DNA from 3 places in the Micromonospora sp. DT47 genome. Region 1 is predicted to be linked to each of the others. Evidence: predicted binding sites of a transcription regulator. Region 1 holds the regulator's gene; each other region holds the start of a gene.

Region 1 (6,303 bases):
CCGACGGCGGTGACCACGGCGGCGGCCGTGCCGCCCCGCCCGTCGGCGAGCAGCAGTTCCTCGCCGACCCGCAGCCGCTGCACGGTCGCCGCGTGGTGCCCCTCCGGACCGTCCAGGGTCAGCGAGTCACCGGTGGGCAGCGCCTCGACCAGGAACAGCGGCGCGGACACCTCAGGCGTGCCCGTTGAACGCGTCGCGCATCCGGGAGAAGAAGCCGCCCTGCTTGGTCAGCTCGGCGACCTCCTCGCCCCGGGTCTTGGCGAAGTCGCGCAGCATCTTCTCCTGGTCGGCGTCGAGCTTGGTCGGGGTACGCACGTCGAGGTGGACGTAGAGGTCGCCCCGGCCGGTGCCGCGCAGGTGCGGCACGCCCCGGGCGCGCAGCCGCAGCGTGCTGCCCGGCTGGGTGCCGGCCTTGACGTCGACCGTCTCCTCGCTGTCCAGCGTCTTGATGGTCAGCCGGGTGCCGAGCGCGGCGGCGGTCATCGGCACGGTGACCCGGCAGTGCAGGTCGTCGCCCTTGCGGGAGTAGACGTCGTGCGGCCGCTCGTGGATTTCCACGTAGAGGTCGCCGGCGGTGCCGCCGCCCGGGCCGACCTCGCCCTGCTGGGCCAGCCGGATCCGCATGCCGTCCTCGACCCCGGCGGGGATCTTGACGGTCAGCGAGCGGCGGGTCCGGACCCGGCCGTCACCGGCGCAGGTCGGGCAGGGGTGCGGGATGGTGGTGCCGTAGCCCTGGCAGACCGTGCAGGGCCGGGCGGAGACCACCTGGCCGAGGAAGGTGCGCTGCACCGACTGCACCTCGCCCCGGCCGCCGCACGCCTCGCAGGTGGCCAGGTGGGTGCCGGCCGCGGTGCCGGCGCCGGAGCAGGTGGTGCAGAGCACCGCGGTGTCGACGGTGATCGGCGCCTCCACGCCGAACGCGGTCTCGTGCAGGTCCAGCTCCAGCCGGAGGATCGCGTCCGCGCCCGGCCTGGTCCGCGGCCGCGGACCGCGCGCGCCACCGGCCGCGCCGCCGAAGAAGGCGTCCATGATGTCCTGGAAGCCGACGAACGGGCCCGCCCCGCCGGGGCCGCCCGGACCGCCCGCGCCCCCGCCGCCCGGGGCGAGCGGGTCCCCGCCCAGGTCGACGATCTGCCGTTTCCGGTCGTCCGAGAGGACCTCGTACGCGGCGTTGATGTCCTTGAACTTCTCCTGTGCCTCCGGGTCCGGATTGACGTCCGGGTGGAACTGCCGCGCCAGCTTGCGGTAGGCGCGCTTGATCTCGTCGTCGGAGGCCTCCCGGCTCACGCCGAGAATGCCGTAGTAGTCCCTGGCCACTGCGTTCGGTGTCCTCATGTTCGTCTCGCGTTGCGCCGGTCGTCGGCCGGAGCCGGCCGCCGGCCCCTGCCTTGGGTCAGTTCTGGGCCAGCAGCTCGCCCACGTAGCGTGCCACGGCCCTCACCGTGGCGATGGTGCCGGGGTAGTCCATCCGGGTGGGGCCGAGCACCCCCAGACCGCCGACGATCGTCGCGCCCGGGCCGTACCCGGTGCTGACCACCGAGGCGGCCCGGAGGTTGTCGATCTCGTTCTCGTCGCCGATCAGCACCCGGGTGGTGCTCGGCTCGGCCTCGCCGATGAGCTTGAGCAGCACGACCTCCTCCTCGAGGGCCTCGAGGATGGGCCGCAGCGAGCCCTGGAAGTCGAGCAGCCCGCCCCGGGTCAGGTTGGCGGTGCCGGCCAGCGCGATCCGCTCCTCGTGCCGCTCGACCAGGGTCTCCAGCAGCACCGTGGAGAGTGTGGTCATCGCCCCGCGCAGGTGCGGCGCCGACTCCTCGACCAGTGCCTGGACCAGCGGCGGGGTCTCCGACAGTTGGCTGCCGACCAGCTTCTCGTTGACCAGCCGGCGCAGGTCGGTGACGTGGTCGGCGGGGATCGGCGCGGGCAGCTCGACCAGCCGCTGCTCGACCCGGCCGGTGTCGGCGATCATGACCAGCATCAGCCGGGTGGTGGAGATCGGCACCAGCTCCAGGTGGCGCACCGAGGAGCGGGCCAGGCTCGGGTACTGCACCACGGCGACCTGCCGGGTCAGCTGGGCCAGCAGCCGGACGGTGCGGTGCACCACGTCGTCCAGGTCGACCGCGCCGAGCAGGAAGCGCTCGATCGCCCGGCGCTCGGCCGGGCTCAGGGGCTTGACCCGGGAGAGCCGGTCGACGAAGAGGCGGTAGCCACGGTCGGTGGGCACCCGGCCGGCACTGGTGTGCGGCTGCCGGATGTAGCCCTCCTCCTCCAGCACGGCCATGTCGTTGCGGACCGTCGCCGGGGAGACCCCGAGCTGGTGCCGCTCGACCAGGGCCTTGCTGCCGACCGGCTCCTGGGTGGCGACGTAGTCCTCGACGATCGCCCGCAGCACGGCCAGCTTGCGGTCGTCGAGACCCATCTCCCCACCTCCTGACGCACGGCGGCCCCGGGGCGGGTGCGCGCCGGGGCGAGCGCTCTGGCACTCGACTGTAGCGAGTGCCAGTCTACGTCGGCGTCCCCGCCGGCGCGATGATCAGCGACGGACCGCCGGTGCGCCGGTAGGGCCGAACAGCCGGACATCCGGGGCGATGTCGCTCTGGTGTCCCCTTGCCGGCAGCCCCTACCGTGACGTCCATGACTGAACCACCTCGCCCTCCCGGCGCGGGGGGACCCGGCGCCCAGCCGGACCCGACCGCACCCTACGGCTCGTCGCACGAGCCGCCCACCGCACCACTGTCCGGGGCACCGGGGGCGGGCGGCTATCCGCCGCCTCCCGGTGACCAGCCGCCGTCGGGCGGCTACTCCTCGTCGGGCGGCTACCCACCGCCGGGCGCCGGCTATCCGACCGGCGGCGCGTACGGCACCCCGAGCGGCGGCTGGGCCAGCAACGAGGACAAGACCTGGGCGCTCGTCGCGCACTTCGGCGGCGCCGCGGCCATGTTCGTCAGCGGCGGCGTGCTCGGCTGGCTCCCGCCGCTGGTCGCCATGCTCGCCCGGGGCAACCAGTCGCCGACCGTGCGCCAGCACGCCGTCGCGGCGCTCAACTTCCAGCTGCTCTGGTCGATCGTCGGCCTGGTCGGCTGGATCCTGAGCTGCATCCTGATCGGGTTCGCCGCCGTCGCCGCGGCCGTCATCCTCGGCGTGGTCTTCGGCATCCTCGCCGGCGTCAAGGCCAACGAGGGCGAGCTCTACCGCTACCCGATGAGCATCAGCATGATCAAGTGAGTCCCCGGCCGGCCTCCGGGCCGGCCGGCGGCTCCGCTCACGGCAGCAGGTCGCGCACCACCGCGTCGGCGAGCAGCCGGCCGCGCAGGGTGAGCACCGCCCGCCCGGCGGCGAACTCCGCCGGCGCCAGCAGGCCGTCGGCGAGCGCCAGCTCAGCGCCCGCCCGGCCGGCGGCGTCCAGGGCGTCCAGCGGCAGGCCGGACGCGAGCCGCAGCCGCAGCATCACGTCCTCCATGTGCGCCTCGCCGGCGGTGAGCAGCTCCCGGGCCAGGCCCGGCGACTCCCCCGCGGCCAGCCGCTTCGCATACGCCGAGGGGTGCTTGACGTTCCACCAGCGCACCCCGCCGACGTGGCTGTGCGCCCCCGGGCCGAGGCCCCACCAGTCCGCGCCGGTCCAGTAGAGCAGGTTGTGCCGGCACCGGGCCGCCTCGGTGCGGGCCCAGTTCGACACCTCGTACCAGGAGAAACCGGCCGCGTCGAGGGCGGCCTCCGCGGCCAGGTAGCGGTCCGCCGCCACGTCGTCACTCGGGTACGGCAGCTCGCCGCGGCGCATCCGGGCCGCCAGCCGGGTGCCGTCCTCGACGATCAGGGCGTACGCGCTGACGTGGTCCACCCCGGCGGCGACCACCTGGTCCAGCGAGGCGGCGAAGTCCGCCGCGCTCTCCCCCGGCGAGCCGTAGATCAGGTCCAGGTTGACGTGGTCGAACCCGGCCTCGCGCGCCTCCAGGGCCGCGGCGGTGGCCCGGCCGGCGCTGTGCTTCCGGTCCAGGACCGCCAGCACCCCGGGCGCCGCGGACTGCATGCCCAGCGAGATCCGGGTGTAGCCGGCCGCCCGCAGCGCCCGCAGCGACTCCGGGGTGACCGACTCGGGATTGGCCTCGGTGGTCACCTCGACCTCGGCGGCCAGCCCCCAGGTGCGGTCGATGCCGTCCAGGATCCGGGCCAGGTCGTCGGCGGGGAGCAGGGTCGGCGTACCGCCGCCGACGAAGACGGTGTCCACCCGCGGCGGCGGGGTGTCGCCGAGCACCCGGGCGGCGAGCGACAGCTCGGCCAGCACGGTGTCGGCGTACGACTCCCGGTCGGCGCCGCCGCCGAGCTCCGCCGCGGTGTAGGTGTTGAAGTCGCAGTAGCCGCAGCGGCTGGCGCAGAACGGGACGTGCACGTACACCCCGAAACCGCGCGCCCCGACCGAGGTCAGGGCGGCGGCGGGCAGCGACCCGTCGACGGGGACGGGCTCGCCTTCTGGAAGGACGCCGGGCATGGCCACTAGTGTGCCCGGCATGACCTCTCCCGACCGCCTCGTGCGGGTCTCCACGGCCCGTGGGGTGACCACCCTCACCCTGGACAGCCCGCACAACCGCAACGCGCTCTCCACCGCCCTGATGACCGAGCTGCTGGCCGGGCTCGCCGCGGCGGTCGCCGACGACGCCGTACGGGTGATCGTGCTGGACCACACCGGGCCGGTCTTCTGCTCCGGCGCGGACCTCAAGGAGACGGCCGCCGCGTACGCGAGCGGCAGCGTGCCGGCCGGGATGCTCGGCGACGTGCTCGGGGCGGTCTGGGAGTGCCCGAAGCCGGTGCTGGCGAAGGTGGCCGGACCGGCCCGGGCCGGCGGGCTGGGCCTGATCGCCGCCGCCGACCTGGCGGTCTGCGCCGAGGAGGCGACGTTCGCCTTCACCGAGGTGCGGATCGGGGTGATCCCGGCGGTCATCTCGGCCACCGTGCTGCCCCGGCTGCACCCCCGGGCCGCCGCCGAGCTCTACCTGACCGGGGACACCTTCGACGGCCGGCGGGCCGCCGAGATCGGCCTGGTCACCGCGGCGGTGCCGGCGGACGGGCTGGACGCGGCGGTGGAGCGCTACTGCGCGTCGCTGGTGCGGGGCGCGCCGCGGGCGCTGGCCGGGGCGAAGGAGCTGCTGCGCCGCCCGGCCGCCACCGACCTGCGGGGCGAGATCGCCGGGCTGGCCGCCCTCTCCACCGGCTACTTCCTCTCCGACGAGGGCCGCGAGGGTGTGCTGGCCTTCCGGGAGAAGAGATCGGCACGATGGGTGCCCGCTGCGGACGGTGGTCCGGCAGCGGGCGCGAGCTAGCACCGCACCCGGAAGGGTGCTTTCGCGCTGTTTCCCTCCCGGTTCGCCGGGAACGTGAACCGGTCGGCCGACCCGGCTCACGTCACACGGGACGTACGCTTGTCGGACTGTCGAACAGGAGGTGCGGGTGCGAACTCGGGCATTCGTGGCAGCCGGCGTCGTGGTCGCGGTGGTCGCTCTTCTCGGGGTCTGGGTCGTGGTCCGCCAGTTCGGTGGTCAGCTCCGGCTCCCGGTGGCCAGCCGTACCTGCACCGTCCAGGCGGACGGCACGGTCGTCCTCGACGCCGACCAGATGGCCAACGCGGCGACCATCGCGGCGATCGGCATCCAGCGGCAGATGCCGGAGCGGGCGGTGGTGGTGGCGCTGGCCACCGCGTACCAGGAGTCCGGCCTGCGCAACCTCCCCGACGGTGACCGGGACTCGATCGGCCTGTTCCAGCAGCGACCCAGCCAGGGCTGGGGCACCCCGGAGCAGATCCGCGGCGAGCGGTACGCGGCGAACCGGTTCTACGCCGCGCTGAAGGAGGTGCGTGGCTGGGAGGGGATGGAGGTCACCGACGCCGCCCAGGCGGTCCAGCGGTCGGCCTTCCCGACCGCGTACCAGAAGTGGGCCGACGAGTCGCAGGTGTTGACCAGGGCCCTGCTCGGCGATGCGACCGGCGCGGTGGCCTGCACGGTCGGCCGGACGCCGGCGATGCGTGGCGCGGCGGCCGCGACGGCGCTGACCCGCGGCCTGACCCTGGACTGGGGGCTGCCCGGCTCCGCCGCAGCGGCCGAGCTGACCGGGCTGACCGTGTCGGCGGCCGACGATCGCGACGGCTGGCGGTACGCGCACTGGCTGGTCTCGCACGCCACCGACCACGGGGTGAAGCGGGTCCGCTTCGCCGGCCTGGAGTGGACCGCCGAAGACGGCACCTGGGACAAGGTCTCCGACGGCCGTCCGGCCGACGCGCAGGTGCTGGCGGAGGTCTTCGCCGAGGGGTGACCCGGC
Region 2 (6,303 bases), on a different contig from region 1:
CGGGCTCGGGGCGGCCGAGGTGCTGCTCGCCGGGAATCCGCCGTACTACGCCTGGCCCGGCATCGACGTCCGCTACACGCCGGCGGTCTGCGTCGCGCTGGCGCTCGGCTACCGGCAGGACCGTACCGCCTGGAACATGACCGCCGACCTGTCGTACGACGGATCGCCGGCGCTGCGCACGACGGAGCCGGCGGAGCGGCGGCTGGCCGGCCAGGGCGTGGTGGTACGCCGGGCCGAGCCGGCGGACCTGCCGGCGCTGGCCGCCTTCGCCCGGTCCACCTTCGGTGGCCTCTGGGACGCCGAGCTGGCCGGCTCGGTCGGCCGGGACGGCGCCGGTTGCCACCTGGCCGAGCGGGACGGCGAGCTGCTCGGCTTCGCCGCCTGGGGTTCGTCGCGGCCGAGCTGGTTCGGGCCGATGGGGACCGCCCCCGCGGCGGAGGGTTCCGGGATCGGCGGGGTGCTGCTGCGCCGCTGCCTGCGCGACCAGCGGGCGGCCGGGGTTGGCGCGGCGCAGATCGGCTGGGTGGGACCGGTGCCGTTCTACTCCGGCAGCGCCGGTGCGCGGATCGAGAGGGTTTTCTTCCTCTACCGGCGGACGCTCTGACGGCTGGCCGCCGGGAGACATCGACAACGGGGCGAAGGGGACATGGACCCGATTAACCCGGTTCGACCGCGTGACTGATCGACGCCCCCTACCGTTTCGGTAAGAGGAGGCGGCCATGACCACGGACGACGAGCAGACCGACGACGTTCAGCACGTCACCTGGACGCCGGCCGGCGACCGGCCCACCGCGGTGCCGTTCGACCGGCGGGACTACGGCGACGCCGAGCAGTTGGCGGAGATGACCGGGGTCGACGAACCGGAGGCCGACGAACCGGTGACGGTGGTCGACGAGCCGGTCCCCGTCCCCCCGCCGTACGACCGGGCCGAGAAGCGGCGCAACCAGCGCCCGCTGCCCCGATAGCGACGGAAAGGGGCGGACCGCTCGCGCGGCCCGCCCCTTCCGGTGTTGGAGCTGGACTCAGAAGTCCATGTCCCCGCCACCCGGACCACCCGGGGCGGCCGGGGCCTTCTCCGGCTTGTCCGCCACGACGACCTCGGTGGTGAGGAACAGCGCGGCGATCGACGCGGCGTTCTGCAGCGCCGAGCGGGTCACCTTGGCCGGGTCGATGATGCCCGCGGCCAGCAGGTCCACGTACTCGCCGTTGGCGGCGTTGAGGCCGTGACCCGCTTCGAGGTTGCGGACCTTCTCCACCACGACGCCGCCCTCGAGGCCGGCGTTGACGGCGATCTGCCGCAGCGGGGCGTCCAGCGCGACCTTGACGATGTTCGCACCGGTCGCCTCGTCGCCGACCAGGTCCAGCTTGTCGAACGCGGTCTTGCCGGCCTGCACCAGCGCGACGCCACCACCCGGGACGATGCCCTCCTCGACGGCGGCCTTCGCGTTGCGGACGGCGTCCTCGATGCGGTGCTTGCGCTCCTTCAGCTCGACCTCGGTGGCCGCGCCGACCTTGATCACCGCAACACCGCCGGCCAGCTTGGCCAGGCGCTCCTGCAGCTTCTCGCGGTCGTAGTCGGAGTCGCTCTTGTCGATCTCGGCCCGGATCTGGTTGACCCGGCCCTGGATCTGCTCGGCATCGCCGGCGCCGTCGACGATGGTGGTCTCGTCCTTGGTCACCACGACCTTGCGGGCGCGGCCCAGCATGTCGAGGTCGACGGCGTCCAGCTTGAGGCCGACCTCCTCGCTGATGACCTGGCCACCGGTGAGGATGGCGATGTCGGCCAGCATGGCCTTGCGACGGTCACCGAAGCCCGGCGCCTTGACGGCGACCGACTTGAAGGTGCCGCGGACCTTGTTGACCACCAGGGTGGCCAGGGCCTCGCCGTCGATGTCCTCGGCGATGATCAGCAGCGACTTGCCCGACTGCATGACCTTCTCAAGGATCGGGAGCAGGTCCTTGACCGACGAGATCTTGCTGTTGACGATCAGGAGGTAGGGGTCGTCGAAGACGGCCTCCATGCGCTCCGGGTCGGTCATGAAGTACGCGGAGACGTAGCCCTTGTCGAAGCGCATACCCTCGGTGAGCTCGAGCTCCAGGCCGAAGGTGTTGCTCTCCTCGACGGTGATGACGCCTTCCTTGCCGACCTTGTCCATCGCCTCGGCGATGATCTCGCCGACGGTGCTGTCACCGGCGGAGATGGAGGCGGTGGAGGCGATCTGCTCCTTGGTCTCGACGTCCTTGGCGAGCTTGGACAGCTCCTCCGAGACGCTGGCCACGGCGGCCTCGATGCCCCGCTTCAGGGCCATCGGGTTGGCGCCGGCGGCCACGTTGCGCAGGCCCTCACGGACCAGGGCCTGGGCCAGGACGGTCGCCGTCGTCGTGCCGTCACCGGCGACGTCGTCGGTCTTCTTGGCGACCTCCTTGACCAGCTCAGCGCCGATCTTCTCGTACGGGTCCTCGAGCTCGATCTCCTTGGCGATGCTCACACCATCGTTGGTGATGGTGGGGGCACCCCACTTCTTCTCGAGCACGACGTTGCGGCCCTTGGGGCCGAGGGTCACCTTCACGGCGTCGGCGAGCTGGTTCATGCCCCGCTCGAGGCCGCGGCGCGCCTCTTCGTCGAACGCGATCATCTTGGCCATACGGCGTTGTCCTCCTGGACACTCACGGGCCACCCGAGTGTGTGTCCCGGATGGGCCGCCTGGTGTACGCACCTTGGGACGTCGCCACCTGGCGACGACGACGTCCTTCGGCCGGGCCGGATAGCCCGCGACGACCGGCCATGTGGCCCCACCGGCGTCTCCAACGCCGGCGCGACCGTGGCCCCACCGTCCCGACCATTGGCACTCAGCGTATGCGAGTGCCAATGACCTGTTTAGCACTCTCCCCTGCCGAGTGCAAGCACGCCGGGGTCGGTCAGCCGAGTTCCGCCGCCAGTCGCGCGGCGTTCACCGGGGCCTCGTGGGCGCGCTGCTCGGCGTACGTCACCACCAGCCCCACCAACTGCGCCAGGTAGACCGGGACGACCACCAGCGCGCTCAGCACGATCACCAGGACCGCGCCCACGGCCGTGCCCGGCGACGCGAGCGGGTCGGTGCCGAACGGCAGCGTGCCGAATCCCTCCAGCATCCCGCCGATCACGCTGCCGACGATCACCGCCGCCGCCACCAGCGCCACCCGGCCGAGCACCAGGCCGAGCCGGTCGTGGAAGAAGCGGAAGGAGCGGCCGATCGGGTTCTGCCGTTCGAACAGGTAGACCGGGCCGGCCAGGGCGAGCGCGAAGGCGAGGTAGACGCCGGGCAGCAGGCAGAAGCAGAACCCGACCGTGACGATCGCGGTGATCAGCAGGCTCCAGCCCCAGAGCCCGAGGGCGCGACGCAGGCCGTAGCGGAGGGCTCCGCCCAGGTCGGCCGGCTCACCGGCGGCCTGCCGGGCGACCACCCAGGTGCCGGCCGCCCAGCCCAGGCTCTGCGCGAAGCCGAGGAGGAGGCTGGCGACCAGCACCGCGCTCCCGTACGCGGCGAACTCCGCCAGGTAGCCGTCGGGCAGCGAGCCGTCCGCGGGCAGCGTCTCCTCCGACGGCCCGAGCCCGAGGGAGAGCAGCGAGACCACCGCGGCGGGCACCGCCTGGGTGAGCAGCATCAGCGGCAGCAGGATCCGCCAGCCGCGGCGCAGCGCACCCAGGCAGCGCGAGGTCCAGCCGTTGACCCCGGCGTACGGCGGGTTGACCAGGGGATCGTCCGGGTCCAGACCGCCGCCGGCCGGCCAGCCGTAGGGCTGGTAGCCCGGCGGGAATCCGGCGTACGGGCCGGCGCCGGGCGGGAAGCCGCCGGTGGGCGGGAAGGCCCAACCCTGCGGCTGCCCGGCGGCCGGATCGTCCGGGTACGGCCGCCCGGGCCACGGCTGCCCCGGCATCGGCTGTCCGGGCCACGGCTGTCCGGGCATGGGCTGCCCGGGCACGGGCTGGCCGGGCCACGGCGCGGCCCAGTGGCCGGGCGACGGTTGGCCGGACCACGGCGCGTCGGGCGGGCCCTGGGTCGCCGGGCCACCGGGCTGCCCCGGTGCGGGCGGGACTGCCGGCGGGACCGGCTCGGACGGCGGCGCGAGCGGCGCGGTCGGCGCGGTCGGCGCGGTCGGCTCGGACGACGGCGCGGTCGGCTCGGACGACGGCGCGGTCGGGTCGGGCGACGGCGCGGTCGGGTCGGGTGGCGGTGCGGACGCCTCCGGCCCGGTCGGACCATCCGGCGACCCGGCCGGACCCCCGGCCTGCGGCTCGGGCGGACCGGACGGGGACTGGTCGGACATGAAGCCTCCTCAGCGACGACGCCTGGAACGGCTCATGATCTTCCCTGGTGCCGCCGGGCGGCGCTGCCCTTGGGGGTGCCCCGGTACGTCGGGAACGGGGCGCGGATCAGGCGATGACGCGGACCCGCTCGGCCTGCGGCCCCTTCTGGCCCTGGGCGATCTCGAACTCCACCCGCTGCCCGTCGTCCAGCGCCTTGTAGCCGTCCATCTCGATGGCGGAGAAGTGGACGAAGACGTCCTCGCCGCCGTCGACGGCGATGAAGCCGTAACCCTTTTCGGCGTTGAACCACTTCACGGTGCCCTGTGCCACGGTGCACTTCCTCACTCTGCGCGGCGTTCCACAACCCCGGTGGTCGGCGGGGCCCGGCACCGGGAGACCACCGTTCCGGCGATCGGCGACGGTCGCTGAATCGGTGACCGAAATCGCACGCTACACGAGGCGTGACGACGGCGCACGACCACAAATCGGCATATTCCGGCGCTCCGTGCGGCACCTCGGCCATCGTCCGTCGTCGTTGCGGTATGCATGCGGACATGACATCTGCCCCGGCCCCACCGGACGCCCGGACGGCCCCCGTCCGCCGGGTACGCCCGGCCGACGCCGCCCGGATGCGGGCGTTGCGGCTGGAGATGCTCGCGGACGCGCCGCTGGCCTTCCTGGAGACGGTCGCCCAGGCCGCCGCCCGCCCGCACGCGGACTACGCGGCCCGCATCGCCCAGGTCGCCGAGGGCTGCCGGACCGCCCAGTTCGTCGCCGACCCCGGCGGCCGGCTGGTCGGGCACGCCGGCGGCACGGCCGCCCCGGACGAGCCGGGGCTGACCGTGGTCTACGCCGTCTACGTGACCCCGTCCTGGCGCGGCAGCGGGCTGCTCGGCGCGCTGATCGACGGGGTGGCCGCCTGGTCGCACGAATGCGGCCGGCCGGAGCTGATGCTGGAGGTGGTGGTCGGCAACGACCGGGCCTGCCGCGCCTACCGCCGGCTGGGCTTCACCGACACCGGGGTACGGGTGCCGCACCCGACCGTCCCCGCGATGCGCGAACTCCAGATGCGCCGCACCGCCTGATTGATTTCACCACCGGATCGACCTGAGCCGCCCGGTCGCGGCGCACCCCGCCAGGGTTTCCGGGGCAGGCCGCCCCGCGGAGGGATCAAGCCTGACCGCCCGGAGCGGGGTGGTCTGCCCCGGAAACCCCAACAGCAACCTCAGACGTGCCTACGGCTCTGGACGATGCGGAACCGGTTCGCCACGTACGCGCCGTCGGTCAGCGCGGCGTTGGCGGCCGGGTTGGCGCCGCTGCCGTGGAAGTCCGAGAACGCGGCCGACTGGTTCACGAAGACCCCGCCGGTCAGGTTGCAGGACAGGTGCACACCGACCTCGACCGCGGCGGTCTCGGCCGCGTCCAGCACCGCCTCGTCGGCGGAGTAGACGGCGGCGGTCAGCGCGCCCTTCTCGCCGACCGTGGACCGCAGGATCTCCAGGCTGTGCGCGGTGGAGTCGGTCGCGATGGCGAACGAGATCGGCCCGAACCACTCCTTGCCGTAGGTGGCGGTGTCGTCCGCGGCCAGCTTCACGATGGTCGGCGTCCGCACCACCGCGCCGGGCAGCGACGGGTGCTCGACGGTACGCGACTCCAGCACCGCCTCGCCGACCTTGGTGACCTCGTCCAGGCGCTCCAGCACCCCGTCGTTGACGATCGCGCCGGTCAGCTCGACGCCGCGGGCCGGGTCGGCGGTGAGCTTGCCGATCGCGGTGGCGATCCCGCCGGCCACCTCGTCGAAGCTCTTGTGCCCCTGGTCGGTCTCGATGCCGTCCCGGGGGATTAGGATGTTCTGTGAGGTGGTGCACATCTGGCCGCTGTAGAGGGTCAGCGTGAAGCCGAGGTTGCGGCACATCCCGGCGAAGTCGTCGGTGGAGTCGACCACCACCGTGTTGATGCCGGCCTTCTCGGTGTAGACGGCGGCCTGCCGGGCGTTCGCCTCCAACCAGTCGCCG
Region 3 (6,303 bases), on a different contig from region 1:
GGGTGATGTCGCTGGTCCTCACCTGCGCGACCAGCTGGCCGAGGTAGAGCGCGGCGATCCGGTCCGAGATGGCGAAGACGTCGTTCATGTTGTGCGAGATGAGCACGACGGCCAAGCCGTTGTCGGCCAGCCGGCGGACGAGCTCGAGCACCTGGGCGGTCTGCGCGAGGCCGAGCGCCGCGGTCGGCTCGTCGAGGATGACCAGCCGGCTGTTCCAGAGCACCGCCTTGGCGATGGCGACGGTCTGGCGCTGGCCGCCGGAGAGGCTGGAGACGTGCTGGCGCAGCGAGGTGACGGTCCGGACCCCGAGTCCGGCGAGCGTCTCGGTGGCCATCTGCTCCATGGTCGGCTCGTCGAGCACGATCCCGCTGCGCTTCTCCCGCCCGAGGAACATGTTCTGCACGATGTCGAGGTTGTCGCAGAGCGCGAGATCCTGGTACAGCACCTCGATGCCGAGCACGGCGGCGTCCCGGGGGCTGTTGATGTTGACCGGGCGGCCCTCGAAGAGGAACTCACCGGAGTCGGTGGGGTGGATGCCGCTGATGCACTTGACCAGGGTGGACTTGCCGGCGCCGTTGTCGCCCACCAGCGCGGTCACCTCGCCCGGGTGGACGGAGAGGGTGACGTCGCGCAGAACCTGGACGGGACCGAAGCTCTTGTCGATCCCGCATAGTTCCAGCAGGGGGGTTGCGGACACGGGGTTCTCCTTTGCGCGGAGGGGAAATCTCGGCGCCCCTCCGGTGGCGTCGCCGGAGCGGGTGGGGCGGGTGCGGGTCAGCTGAGGCCGGCGTCGGCACAGAGCTTGCCGTACTCCCCGCCGCAGACCTCGTCCTTCGTGACGAAGCCGTCAGCGATGACGTCGGAGACGTCGTCCTTGTAGATGGCCTTGGGGGTGAGCAGGACGGCGTCCACGTCGCGGCCGCTCTCCGGGTCCCTGACCGTCTGGCCGGTCTCCTTGCGCTCGCCGTTGGCCAGCGCGATGGCCAGGTCGGAGGCGGCCTTCGCCTCCTCCTTGATCGCCTTGTAGACGGTCATGCACTGGTCGCCCGCGAGGATGTTCCGCAGGCCCTGCGGGGTGGCGTCCTGGCCGGTCACCGGGATCTTGCCGTTGAGCTTGTTCTTCTTCAGCACGGAGATGGCCGCGTTGCCCAGGCCGTCGTTGGCCGCGAGGACGCCGTGGATCCGGCCCTTGGTCTGGGTGAGCATCTGCTCGAAGGTGACGCCGGCCTGCGCGTTGTCCCAGTCCGGGACCGACTGGTCCGGGCCCTTCGTGTACTCCTCGGCGTCGAACTTCGGCTTGAGGACGGAGTCGTAGCCGTTCTTGAACAGCGTGGCGTTGTTGTCGGTCGGCGAACCGTTGAGGTAGGCCACGACCGGCTTCTTGACGCCCTTGTCCGCCAGGCATTTGCTCAGGCCCTCGCCCTGGAGCCTGCCCACCGCCTCGTTGTCGAAGCTGACGTAGTACTCGGCGGAGCCGCTGAGGGTGAGCCGGTCGTAGTCGATGGTGGCGACGCCCTGCGACCTCGCCTTCTCCAGCACCGCTTTGCCGGTGCCCGAGTCGAGATTGACGATCATCAGGACGGTGGCGCCATTGGTGATCATTTGTTCGGCGATGTTGGAGAACTGTGACTTGTCGCCCTGCGCGTTCTGGATGTCGGATGCCACCCCGGCGGCGTCGAAGGCCTCCTTGAGGAACTTGCGGTCCGCGCCCTCCCACCGAGCGGAAGACTTGCTGTCGGGCAGGATCACGCCGATCTTCGGCTTCTTGGCGCGGCCGCCGGCCTGACTGCCGCTGGTCGACTGGTCGCCGCAACCGGCCACGCCGCCAGCGGCCAGCAGCCCGACGGCGGCGAAGGTGAGGAAGCCCTTGCGCATCTGCACGGGGTCCTTTCGGGGGTGGTGGTGGGGTAGGTGGCAGGCGTTTGTTGTGAGCGGCAACGTATTGCGACACACGTCACTGCCGCAAGACTCCGTGGTCGGAAGTCGCTTGGCCTGCGGTAACAATCCCGTAACGCGGGGAAGTTCGTCGAAATCCGCTCGCCGCGCCGTGATCAGCCCCGTCCCCGGGACTCCACGGAAAAGCGACGGGTCGCCGGACAATGGCGGTCGGAATTGGTGGTCGGACGCGGAGCGCGGCGTTTCATGCCCGTCCACCCGGGCCGGTGAAGTGTTCAGGGGGCGGCGACGTGCGCGGTGGTGGCGTCGGTCAGCGCGACCAGGTCGGCCGGGGCCAGTTCGACCTGGAGGCCGCGGCGGCCGGCGGAGACGTAGACCGTGTCATGGGCCAGCGCGGAGGAGTCCAGCACCGTGGGCAGGCGTTTGCGCTGGCCGAGCGGACTGATCCCACCCCGGACGTAACCGGTGGCCCGCTCGGCGACCGCGCGGTCGGCCATCGTCGCCCGCTTGCCGCCCACCGCCGCCGCCAGCGCCTTGAGGTCGAGCTCGCCGGTGACCGGGACGACCGCCACGGCCAACCCGCCGTCCACCTCGGTGACCAGCGACTTGAACACCCGCTCGGGCGGCACCCCGAGCGCCTCGGCGACCAGCGCACCGTAGTTCGGCGCGTCGGGGGAGACGTCGTACGGGTGGGTGCGGTGCGGGATCTTCCGCCTGGTCAGCAGCGCCGTCGCCGGAGTGCCCTGTCCCGCCATGGCATCACGCTAACCCGGCCCTGGTCGGCCGGCGACTCAGGACCCGACCGGGCGGCAGACCAGCACGGTCGGCGCGCCGGCGACCCGGGTCAGCACCAGGCTGGCCGCCGCGTCGCCGGCCAGCCTCAGGTCGCGGCGCAGCTTCTCCGGCTCCAGCGCCGAGCCGCGCTTGAGGATCTCCACCCGGCCGACCCGGCGCTCCCGCAGCAGCGCGCGCAGCCGCTTCAGCGAGAACGGCAGCACGTCGGTGATCTCCAGGCAGCGGGCGAACGGGGTCGCGGTCGGGGTGTCCGCGTACAGGTAGGCGATGCTCGGGTCGGCGATCGTCGCGCCGAGGTCGTCGGCCAGTTCGGCCACCAGGTGGGCCCGGACGACCGCGGGGTCCGGGTCGTACAGGAAGGAACGGGTCGGCCCGACCCTCGCCTCCACGTCGCCGGAGCCGGTCAGGGAGTGGACCGTGTCGCCGCGCAGCACGGTGGACCGGCGGGGGACCTCGGCCAGCCGGCCGCACCAGAGCGCCGCCTCCACCAGGTCGCCGTCCGCGCTCACCCACTCGGCCTCGGCGCCCGCCGGGATCAGCGCGTGCTCGATACCGGGGGCCACCTTCACCACCGTGTACGGCACCCGTTCGGCCAGCCCGGTGACGAAGTCCCAGGGCGGGGAGTAGGCGTTCGGGTCGAAGATCCGTCGACCGGTGCCGGCCTTCCGGCGCGCCGGGTCGCAGAAGACGCCGTCGACCTTGGTCACGTCGAACGCCGTGGCGTCACCGCATTCCACGGTGAACAGCTCGGCCAGCCCGGCCGCCTCCGCGTTCGCGGCGGCCATCGCGGCGGTCACCGGGTCGGCCTCCACGCCGTACACCCGGATGCCGGCGCGGGCGGCGGCGAGCGCGTCCGCGCCGAGGCCGCAACCCAGGTCGGCGAGGGTGCGCACCCCGGCGGCGCGCAGCCGCGCCGCCCGCCGGTCCGCGACCACCCGCCGGGTGGCCTGCTCCAGCCCGGCCCGGGTGAGGAACAGCCCAGCGGCCGACGGCCCGAACTTGCCGACCGCCCTGCGGCGCAGCTCGGCCTGGGTGAGCGCGGCGGAGGCCAGCCCGGCCGGCACGCCGGTGGAGCGGAGCGCGGCCGCCGCGGTCAGCGGGTCGCCGCCGGCCAGCGCGGTCGCCGCCGCGAGCGCGGCCGACCCCTCGGGGGTACGCAGCGCCGCCAGTTGGTCGGGATTCACCCCGCCATTCTTCCCGGCCGTCCGACTCGCCCGGCGGCGGGCTGGCACTCTCCTTGACGGAGTGCTAGCCGAGGAATAACCTGCGATTAGCACTCTCACCCTGAGGGTGCCAGCTCCCGGGCCGTCAGGTCCGGGTGCTGAACGCCAGGCGGACCGGCACCCGCGACGACGGCCCCGCCCGGTGGCATGTGGCAGATTGACGCTGGTCGGCCCCGGTCGACCGGCAACGAAACCAGTACCCCAGGAGGGTATGCCCGTGACTACCGCGACCAAGGTTGCGATCAAGCCGCTCGAGGACCGGATCCTGGTCCAGGCGAACGAGGCTGAGACCACCACGGCGTCGGGCATCGTGATCCCCGACACCGCCAAGGAGAAGCCGCAGGAGGGCACCGTCCTCGCTGTCGGCCTGGGCCGCGTCGACGACAAGGGCAACCGGATCCCGGTTGACGTGAAGGTCGGCGACACCGTCCTCTACTCGAAGTACGGCGGCACCGAGGTCAAGTACGCCGGCGAGGAGTACCTGGTGCTCTCCGCCCGCGACGTCCTCGCGGTCATCGAGAAGTAAGCAACCGATCAGTGTCGCTGCCCCGGTCCGGCTCGCCGGGCCGGGGCAGCGTCGCTTCGAAGGGACATTCATGGCGAAGATCCTGAGCTTCTCGGACGACGCCCGGCACCTGCTCGAGCACGGTGTCAACGCCCTCGCGGACGCGGTCAAGGTCACCCTCGGCCCGCGTGGGCGCAACGTCGTCCTGGACAAGAAATTCGGTGCGCCGACGATCACCAACGATGGCGTGACCATCGCCAAGGAGATCGAGCTCACCAACCCCTACGAGAACCTCGGCGCGCAGCTGGTCAAGGAGGTGGCGACGAAGACCAACGACGTCGCCGGCGACGGGACCACCACCGCGACCGTGCTGGCCCAGGCGATGGTCCGCGAGGGCCTGCGCAACGTGACCGCCGGCACCAACCCGGCGGGTCTCAAGCGCGGCATCGACGCGGCCGCCGCGAAGATCTCCGAGGCGCTGCTCGGCCGCGCCGTCGAGGTCGCCGACAAGGAGTCGGTCGCGCACGTGGCGACGATCTCCGCGCAGGACTCCACCATCGGCGAGCTGATCGCCGAGGCGATGGAGAAGGTCGGCCGCGACGGTGTCATCACCGTCGAGGAGGGCTCCGCCCTGCACACCGAGCTGGACGTGACCGAGGGCATGCAGTTCGACAAGGGCTTCATCTCGCCCAACTTCGTCACCGACCTGGAGTCGCAGGAGTCGGTCCTGGAGGACCCGTACATCCTGGTCACCACGCAGAAGATCTCGGCGATCGAGGAGCTGCTGCCGCTGCTGGAGAAGGTCCTCCAGAACAACAAGCCGCTGCTGATCATCGCCGAGGACGTCGAGGGCCAGGCGCTGTCCACCCTGGTGGTCAACGCGATCCGCAAGACCCTCAAGGTCTGCGCGGTCAAGGCCCCCGGGTTCGGCGACCGCCGCAAGGCGATGCTCCAGGACATCGCGATCCTCACCGGCGCCGAGCTGGTCGCCCCGGAGCTGGGCTACAAGCTCGACCAGGTCGGCCTCGAGGTGCTCGGCACCGCCCGGCGCGTCGTGGTCGACAAGGAGACCACCACCATCGTCGATGGTGGCGGTCAGGCCAGCGAGGTCGCCGACCGGGTCGCCCAGATCCGCAAGGAGATCGAGGCTTCGGACTCCGAGTGGGACCGGGAGAAGCTGGCCGAGCGGCTGGCCAAGCTCTCCGGCGGCATCGCGGTCATCAAGGTGGGCGCGGCGACCGAGGTCGAGATGAAGGAGCGCAAGCACCGGATCGAGGACGCCATCTCCGCGACCAAGGCCGCGGTCGAAGAGGGTACCGTCCCCGGCGGCGGCGCCGCCCTGGTGCAGATCCTGCCGGTGCTCGACGACGACCTCGGCTTCACCGGTGACGAGAAGGTCGGCGTCTCGGTCGTGCGCAAGGCGCTGGTCGAGCCGCTGCGCTGGATCGCCCAGAACGCCGGCCACGACGGTTACGTCGTGGTGCAGAAGGTCGCCGGCAAGGAGTGGGGCAACGGCCTCGACGCCGCCACCGGCCAGTACGTCGACCTGGTGAAGTCCGGCATCATCGACCCGGTGAAGGTGACCCGCAACGCGGTCACCAACGCCGCCTCGATCGCCGGCCTGCTGCTCACCACGGAGAGCCTCGTGGTGGAGAAGCCGGAGCAGGCCGAGCCGGCCGCCGCCGGCGGTCACGGCCACTCGCACGGCCACGGCCACCAGCACGGCCCGGGTTTCTGACCCACGCCGTACGCCAGGTCAGGGCGCACCGTCCGTGGGCGGTGCGCCCTGACGCGGTTGTGGGCACGATTACGGAACGCTGACGGTGTTGGCGGTCGGTCCGGTTGATCGACAACACTGGTCCGATGAGCAGCACGCCGCGCAGC

Evidence for each region. The regulator HrcA, encoded in region 1, represses chaperone genes, less so after heat shock. The targets are predictions, from matches to a motif close to GGTTNGCACNCTCNNNNNGAGNGTGCNAACC.
Region 2: groL (chaperonin GroEL) is a predicted target of HrcA. The motif match lies at 2,842-2,872, and genes of this name have one in related genera.
Region 3: groES (co-chaperone GroES) is a predicted target of HrcA. The motif match lies at 3,960-3,990, and genes of this name have one in related genera.

The regions. Positions count from the first base shown of each region.
Region 1 is NZ_JBNCLC010000022.1:33,432-39,734, forward strand. It holds gene ACLQ2U_RS25785 (16S rRNA (uracil(1498)-N(3))-methyltransferase) at 1-170, opposite strand, end outside; gene dnaJ (molecular chaperone DnaJ) at 172-1,317, opposite strand; gene hrcA (heat-inducible transcriptional repressor HrcA) at 1,394-2,416, opposite strand; gene ACLQ2U_RS25800 (DUF4870 domain-containing protein) at 2,632-3,222, shown strand; gene hemW (radical SAM family heme chaperone HemW) at 3,260-4,483, opposite strand; gene ACLQ2U_RS25810 (enoyl-CoA hydratase-related protein) at 4,503-5,312, shown strand; gene ACLQ2U_RS25815 (hypothetical protein) at 5,434-6,297, shown strand.
Region 2 is NZ_JBNCLC010000008.1:227,469-233,771, forward strand. It holds gene ACLQ2U_RS15405 (GNAT family N-acetyltransferase) at 1-604, shown strand, start outside; gene ACLQ2U_RS15410 (hypothetical protein) at 720-965, shown strand; gene groL (chaperonin GroEL) at 1,023-2,645, opposite strand; gene ACLQ2U_RS15420 (hypothetical protein) at 2,920-4,308, opposite strand; gene ACLQ2U_RS15425 (cold-shock protein) at 4,415-4,618, opposite strand; gene ACLQ2U_RS15430 (GNAT family N-acetyltransferase) at 4,843-5,373, shown strand; gene paaN (phenylacetic acid degradation protein PaaN) at 5,514-6,303, opposite strand, start outside.
Region 3 is NZ_JBNCLC010000020.1:91,936-98,238, reverse strand. It holds gene ACLQ2U_RS24980 (ATP-binding cassette domain-containing protein) at 1-697, opposite strand, end outside; gene ACLQ2U_RS24975 (sugar ABC transporter substrate-binding protein) at 775-1,875, opposite strand; gene ybaK (Cys-tRNA(Pro) deacylase) at 2,172-2,651, opposite strand; gene ACLQ2U_RS24965 (THUMP-like domain-containing protein) at 2,688-3,875, opposite strand; gene groES (co-chaperone GroES) at 4,126-4,440, shown strand; gene groL (chaperonin GroEL) at 4,511-6,157, shown strand; gene ACLQ2U_RS24950 (molybdopterin-dependent oxidoreductase) at 6,283-6,303, shown strand, end outside.